One region of the Xanthomonas sp. CFBP 8443 genome, then DNA from elsewhere that is predicted to be linked to it. Evidence: predicted binding sites of a transcription regulator. Region 1 holds the regulator's gene; the other holds the start of a gene.
What was found. Region 1 encodes FliA, which starts transcription of late flagellar genes. Its sites were predicted from a motif close to TAAAGTTTNNCNNNCNNNGGCCGATAA; they were not measured.
Positions count from the first base shown of each region.

Region 2: the regulator FliA is predicted to act here: its motif matches at 2,116-2,142, upstream of NUG20_RS08335 (methyl-accepting chemotaxis protein).

Region 1 is NZ_CP102592.1:2,447,191-2,450,593, forward strand. Features, by position in the region: gene NUG20_RS10400 (chemotaxis protein CheA) at 1-232, opposite strand, end outside; gene NUG20_RS10405 (protein phosphatase CheZ) at 237-845, opposite strand; gene cheY (chemotaxis response regulator CheY) at 845-1,237, opposite strand; gene NUG20_RS10415 (RNA polymerase sigma factor FliA) at 1,255-2,004, opposite strand; gene NUG20_RS10420 (MinD/ParA family ATP-binding protein) at 2,001-2,885, opposite strand; gene flhF (flagellar biosynthesis GTPase FlhF) at 2,872-3,403, opposite strand, start outside.
Region 2 is NZ_CP102592.1:1,935,650-1,939,052, reverse strand. Features, by position in the region: gene NUG20_RS08340 (chemotaxis protein CheW) at 1-289, opposite strand, end outside; gene NUG20_RS08335 (methyl-accepting chemotaxis protein) at 300-1,964, opposite strand; gene NUG20_RS08330 (DEAD/DEAH box helicase) at 2,430-3,403, opposite strand, start outside.

The DNA.
Region 1 (3,403 bases):
CGCGGGCCTGGCCCAGGGTGTCCTCGGCGGCGTGGCACAGCTCGACCATGGCGTTGATCGCCAGGAAGCCGGCGCCGCCCTTGAGCGTGTGGAAGCCGCGGAACACCGCGTTGAGCTGGTCGCTGTCCTCGGGCGCCTGCTCCAGCGACACCAGCTGCTCGCCGAGCCGGTCCAGGATTTCCTGGGCTTCGATGATGAAGTCGGCAGCGATGTCGTCGGGTACGGCGCTCATAAAATTACAATCCCAGTCCGGACAGCAGGTCGTCGGCGTCGTTCTGCGACACGCCGTGACGGTCCAGTCCGGCCAGTGCGGGGCCGGCCAGGCTGCCGTCGGGTTTCTTGTCTTCCTTCGGCGGCAGGCCGAGCGCGCCGAAGCCTTCGTGGACGCGGCGCACGATGGTCGCGACGCGGCGGATGATCTGCCCGGTCAGGTCCTGAAAGCTCTGCGCCAGGGCCATCTCGGTGAGGTTGTGGCGGATCTTGTCGAGGATCTCGCCCTGGTCGCCGGTCAGCCCGCCGGCGCGCAGCTGTTCGGCCAGCGCGCGGCATTCCTCGGCCAGGTCCAGGGTGCGGTGGCTGGCCTCTTCGGTCATCGCCACCACGTGGTCCAGGCGCGAGCAGGCATCGTCCAGCTCGCCGGCCTCGGTGGGCACGGTCGGCAGTTCGCCGAGCGCCTGGCCCAGGTCGCGCGCCAGCCGGCTCAGGCCCTGCATCATCGGCCGCGTGCGCCAGGCGGCGAGCGTGTCGATTTCCTTGCGCCAGCCGGCTTCGTCGCCTTTTTCCAGTGCGTCCAGCGCACCTTGCAGGCGTTCGATCAGGGCGCTGCGTTCGGCGGTGGCTTCCATCAGGCGGTCGCTCCCAGGCGCTCGAAGATCTTGCCCAGCTTTTCCTGCAGGGTCTGCGCGGTGAACGGCTTGATGATGTAGCCGTTCACGCCGCACTGCGCCGCCTCGATGATCTGCTCGCGCTTGGCCTCGGCGGTCACCATCAGCACCGGCAGGTGCTTGAGCTTGTCGTCGGCGCGGATGTTGCGCAGCAGGTCGATGCCGGTCATGCCGGGCATGTTCCAGTCGGTGACCACGAACTCGAACGGTGCCGAGCGCAGTGCAGCCAATGCACTGTTGCCGTCTTCGGCCTCTGCAGTGTTGGTGAAGCCGAGATCGCCGAGCAGGTTCTTGACGATGCGCCGCATCGTCGAGAAATCGTCCACGATCAAAATCCGCATGTTCTTGTTCACCGCTAACTCCTTGGGTCTTATTCTTCGTCTTCCAGGCCGGCGTCGGCCGCTTCGAACGCTTTCAAGCGCCCGCGCAACCGTACCGTGGCCTGGCCGTGGATCTGGCAGACGCGCGACTCGCTGACACCGAGCACCGCGCCGATTTCCTTCAGGTTCAATTCCTGTTCGTAGTACAGCGACAGCACCAGCTGCTCGCGTTCGGGCAACTGCGCGATCGCCTTGCCCAGCTCGCGGCCGAATTCGCTGCGTTCCAGCATCTGCTGCGGATTGGGCCCGCCCTTGGCGATGGTGTCCAGCTCGCCGTGGTCCTCGACCCGCGATTCCAGGCTCAGCACCTGGCCGCGCGCGGCATCTTCCATCAAGCGCAGGTATTCGGGAAGCGGCATGTCCATCGCCGCGGCCACTTCGTTGGCGGCGGCGGCGCGGCCGGTGCTCTGCTCGATCTTGCGGATCGCCGAGGCGGCGTCGCGGGCGCGGCGGTGCACCGAGCGCGGCACCCAGTCGCCGCGGCGGATCTCGTCGATCATCGAGCCGCGGATGCGGATCGAGGCGTAGGTCTCGAACGAGGCGCCCTGGTCGGCGTCGTAGCTGCGCGAGGCCTCGATCAGGCCGATCATGCCGGCCTGGATCAGGTCGTCGATCTCGACGCTGGCCGGCAGCCGCGCGGCCAGGTGGTGGGCGATGCGCCGCACCAGGTCCGAGTGCTGGGCGATGTAGTCGTTGGAGCTGTTGCGCTGCACGGCGCGGTATTGGGCGGCGACGTTCATGCGGCGACCCCCCGCTGGATGATCCGTTCGACGAAGAACTCGACGTTGCCGCGCGGTGCGGTCGGCGCCTGCCAGCGCGCGGTGCGCCGGGCGATCTCGGCGATCGCCTGCGCCGACGGGCTGGACGGGTAGGCCTTGACCACCGGCTGCTGGCGCTGCACCGCCAGGCGCAGCCAGTCGTCCTGCGGCACGCAGCCCAGGTAGTTCAGCGACACGTCGCCGAGGAACTTCTCGCAGACCCGGCTCAGCTTGTCGTACAGCAGGCGGCCTTCGTTGAGGTCGCGGACCATGTTGGCGACGATCTGCACCCGGTCCACGCCGCGTTCGCGCGACAGCACCTTGATCAGCGCGTAGGCGTCGGTGATCGAGGCCGGCTCGTCGCAGACCACCACCACCGCGTCCTGCGCGGCCTGGCAGAAGGTCAGCACGCTGTCGGTGATGCCGGCGGCGGTGTCGATGACCATCACGTCCAGCTCGCGCTGCAGCTCGGAGAACACGTTGACCAGGCCGACGTGCTGGGCCGGCGGCAGCTCGGCCATGTGCCGGCGGCCGGAGGCGGCGGGCACCACCATCAGGCCGTTGGGCATGTCGATGATCACCTCTTCCAGCGTGCAGCGGCCGGCTACCAGGTCGCCAAGGGTGAACTTGGGGGTCAGCCCGAGCACCACGTCGACGTTAGCCAGGCCCAGGTCGGCGTCCAGCAGCAGGGTGCGCTTGCCCATGTCGGCCAGCGCCATCGACAGGTTGACCGAGATGTTGGTCTTGCCGACGCCGCCCTTGCCGCCGGTCACGGCGATGGTACGCACCGGGCCGAGCGGTTCGCTGCGGGTGGCCGACAGGGGGAAGGCATTGGTCAGATTGGCGTAATCACGCGACGGCATGGTTCTGCTCCGGAGTACAGGGCTTATCGGCAGCGCGCCGCAAATCTTCAAGGCGCAATACCAGGCTGGCGGCGTTGGCGCGGTGCAGGTCGTCCGGCACGCGCTGACCATCGGTCACCCAGGTGATGGGAAGCCGGTGGTCTGCGACCACCGACAGAGCACTGCCAAAACGCCCGGTTTCATCCAGCTTGGTCAAGATCACCCCCTGCGGATCGGCGCCGGCGAACCGGCGCACCACCTCGTCCAGGTCGGAGAAATGCGCGTTGGCAGGGAGTACTAGCAAGGACCGGACCACTCGCGAGGCGCGCAGCCAGTGCAGCTGCGCGACCAGCGCGCGGTCGCGCTGGCCCATGCCGGCGGTGTCGATCAGCACCAGTTTGTAGTCGCGCAGGCGCTCCAGCAGCTGCTGCAGGGCGGCGTCGCTGTCGGCCTCGTGCACGGCGATGCCGAGCTGGCGGCCATAGCTGTGCAGCTGTTCGCGGCCGCCGACGCGGATGGTGTCGGTGGTGACCAGGGCC
Region 2 (3,403 bases), 510 kb from region 1:
TCACGATGCAGCTGCGCCGGGTGACGCGGCTGGGCGCGCGGCCGAGCCGCAGTTGCAGGTCCACCACCGGCACCACCGCGCCGCGCAGGTTGATCACGCCGCGCACGCAGGCAGGCATGGTCGGCACCGCGGTCGGCGGACGGTATTCGATGATCTCGTGGATGCCGTCGATGTTCAGGCCGAACAGTTCCTGTTCCAGTTGGAAGGTCAGGAACTGCGCCGGGACCGACGCCAGCGCCGGATCCGCGTCCAGCGGCACGGCCGCTGCGTTGCCAAGTTGTGCGCGCATGGCGTGCTCCTCAGAAGCTGGCGAACTGCGATTCGTCCGGACCCGCCGTCATCGCGTACGCCGGCTGCGGCGCACGCGGACGCACGCGCTTGGGCTCGATGCGGCTGCTGCCGAGCGCCTTGGCGCTGGGCTTGTCGGCTGCGCGCGGCGGGCGCGGTGCCTCGCCATGGCCCAGGCGGAAGAACGCCATCGACTGCTGCAGGTACTCGGCCTGCGAACTCATTTCCTCGGCGGTCGCGGCCAGTTCCTCGGACGCGGTGGCGTTCTGCTGCGTGGTCTGGCTCAGCTGCACCACCGCCGAGTTGATCTGCGCCACGCCGGAGGACTGCTCCAGCGAGGCCGCGGCGATTTCCTGCACCAGGTCGGAGGTCCGCTTGATGCTGGGCACGATGGTCTCCAGCAGGCGCCCGGCCTTTTCCGCCAGCTCGACGCTGGAACCGGCCACTTCGCCGATCTCCTGTGCGGCGACCTGGCTGCGCTCGGCCAGCTTGCGCACTTCCGCAGCGACGACGGCGAAGCCCTTGCCGTGCTCGCCGGCGCGCGCGGCCTCGATCGCCGCGTTGAGCGCGAGCAGGTTGGTCTGGTAGGCGATGTCGTCGATGATGCCGATCTTCTGCGCGATCTGCTTCATCGCCGCCACGGTGGCGACCACCGCTTCGCCGCCTTCCACGGTTTCCTTGGCGGCCTGCGCGGCCATGCCGTCGGTGATGCGCGCGTTCTCGGTGTTCTGCCCGATCGACGCGGTCATCTGCTCCAGCGATGCACTGGTTTCCTCCACGCCCGCGGCCTGCTCGGTCGAGGCCTGGCTCAGCGACTGCGCGGTGGCGCTGACCTCCTCCGACGCGCCGGCCAGGGTCTGCGCGCTGGCGTTGACCTCGCCGACCACCTGCTGCAGCTTCTCGACCATGCGCCGCATCGCCAGCAGCAACTGGCCCGCCTCGTCCTTCGAAGTGGTTTCGATCACGACGCTCAGGTCGCCGTCGGCCAGCGCATTGGCCACGTCCACCGCCTTGCCGATCGGCTTGGTCACGCTGCGGCTGATGAAGAAGCCCAGGCACACGCCGAGCAACACGCCGCCGATGATGATCGCGGTCAGCATCCTGGCGCCGCTGACATGGATCGCGCCGGTTTCCGCGCTTGCCTCGGCCGCGCGGGCTTCCTTGATGGTGGCCAGTTCGCTCATCAGCACGTCGAGCTCGTCGGAGGCGCTGCGCACCGAGGCCGACAGCGCGATGAGTTCCGGATTGGCTTCCTGCAGCGGCTCCTTGGCGACCTTTTCGATGAACTGGCCGCGATGCAGCAAGTACTGCTTCCATACCTCGTCGAAACGCGCCAGCTTGGCCTTGGACTCCGGGCTGCTGAACGAAACGCGCGCCTTGGCGACGTAATCGACCACGTTCGCGGTGTACTTGTCGATGCTGGCCAGGTGCTTGGCACGGTCCTCTTGCGTGGTCGACAGCTGCAGGTTGGAGCGCGCGCGGCCGGCGTAGATCAGGTTGATGTTGGCTTCCTTGATATTGGACAGGCCGACCAGTTCGCGCTCGTACAACTGCGTGGCGTAGTCGTTGATGCGTCCTGAATTGCGGATGCCGATCGCGCCGATGCAGGCGCCGATGGCGGCCACGATCAGGAACGCGCAGGTAAGCCTGATACCGATCTTCATATTGCCCAACATGATGTCTTCCCCGATTTGTTTGGTAACGACCGCGCCAAGACGACGCGTCCGGATGTCCTTCCCGTTGCACCCTGCTGGGCTCGGAAACGAGCATCAACGTGCGGACTGCAGCGATGCGCTGCGTAGCGCTGCATCGCCCGTTGCCTGAGAGCTATCGGCGCTCCCCGATTCCCCTTTAATCGCCACCACAAGTGCGGAATTGCGCACAGACGCGGGCGACGGCGGACCTTCGCTGAATACGGATAGGACCTTTCTGGGCGAGGCTCTTCGGTCGGCAAAGGTACGCGGCCCATGCCTGCCGCTTAGTGCCGCACTTTTCTCAACGGGAAATTACCGCCCCGGAATCCCGAAAAAAATGGTGATTTGCACCACAATAATTTGTAGACAACACGTGAAGAACCTCAATCGAACGGCATCGCGCTGCTTGTCGAGCGAGAGCGGCGATCGGGTCTCACTGCGGCGTCGTCAGCCCATGCAGGCGAGCATCGCGGCGATGGCGTCGCGCGTGCCGGACGCGACCGGCTCGCTCAGCCGTTGCCGCGCCGCGGCGCTGTCGGCGGCGCTCATGTCCTGCAACGGTTCGAAACGCTCCGCGACCCAAGTCGCCATCGGCAGCCCGTCGCGGTACAGCACGCGCGCGCCGGGCACCCGCGGCACGCGGTTGCCCGGCAGTACGCCGCCGAGCAGGTTCGCCGGGTCGGCGGCGGCGATGCACAGCCAGGCGCCATCGTGCGGCTGGCGCCGCAGCTGGCGCAGCAGGCCGATCGCCTCGGGCAGCGCGAACTGCTCGCCGGACAGCCCGCTGATGAAGCGACCGCCGCGGATCTCGCCGCGCGCCTCCAGCCGGTGATAGACGCGCAGCAGCTCGCGCCACGGCGGCAGCCACGCCGCCTCGCGCTCGAGCAGGCGCCAGCAGACCACGCCGTAGCGGCGCAGCAGGGTCCGCGCCAGGTGTTCGATGGCCTCGCCACGTACGGCCGCATCGCCGCCATCGGCAGCGCCGCGCAACAGCGCCCAGCGGCCCGCATCCTGGATGCCGTACAACGGCACCCGGCGCCGCCGCCGCGACAGCGCCGAGGGCCGCTTGGAGGCAGGCACCAGCAAGGCGCGCAGCCCGGCGTAGCTGTCGCAGTGGATGCGGCCGGCCGCCACCAGGTCCGCCAGCGCCTCTTCCAGTTCGGTGGACAGCAACCGCGTGGCGTCGGCGATCTCGTCGAAGAACGAAGCGCCGTGCGCCTCCAGGTAGTCGGCGACCTTCTGCGCGCGCGAGCCGAGCGCGACCGGCGCAGCCGCCGCCGGCAGCAGCCGCGACCATTGCGCGGCACTGCGCCGCGGCAACAACAGGATCGGGGTGCTGCGCAGCGAGCCGGCGCCGCCGGCGCTGGCCGCGGCCGGGCGCAGCCGCGTCCACAGCGTGCGTCCGGCGCTGCACAGTTCGT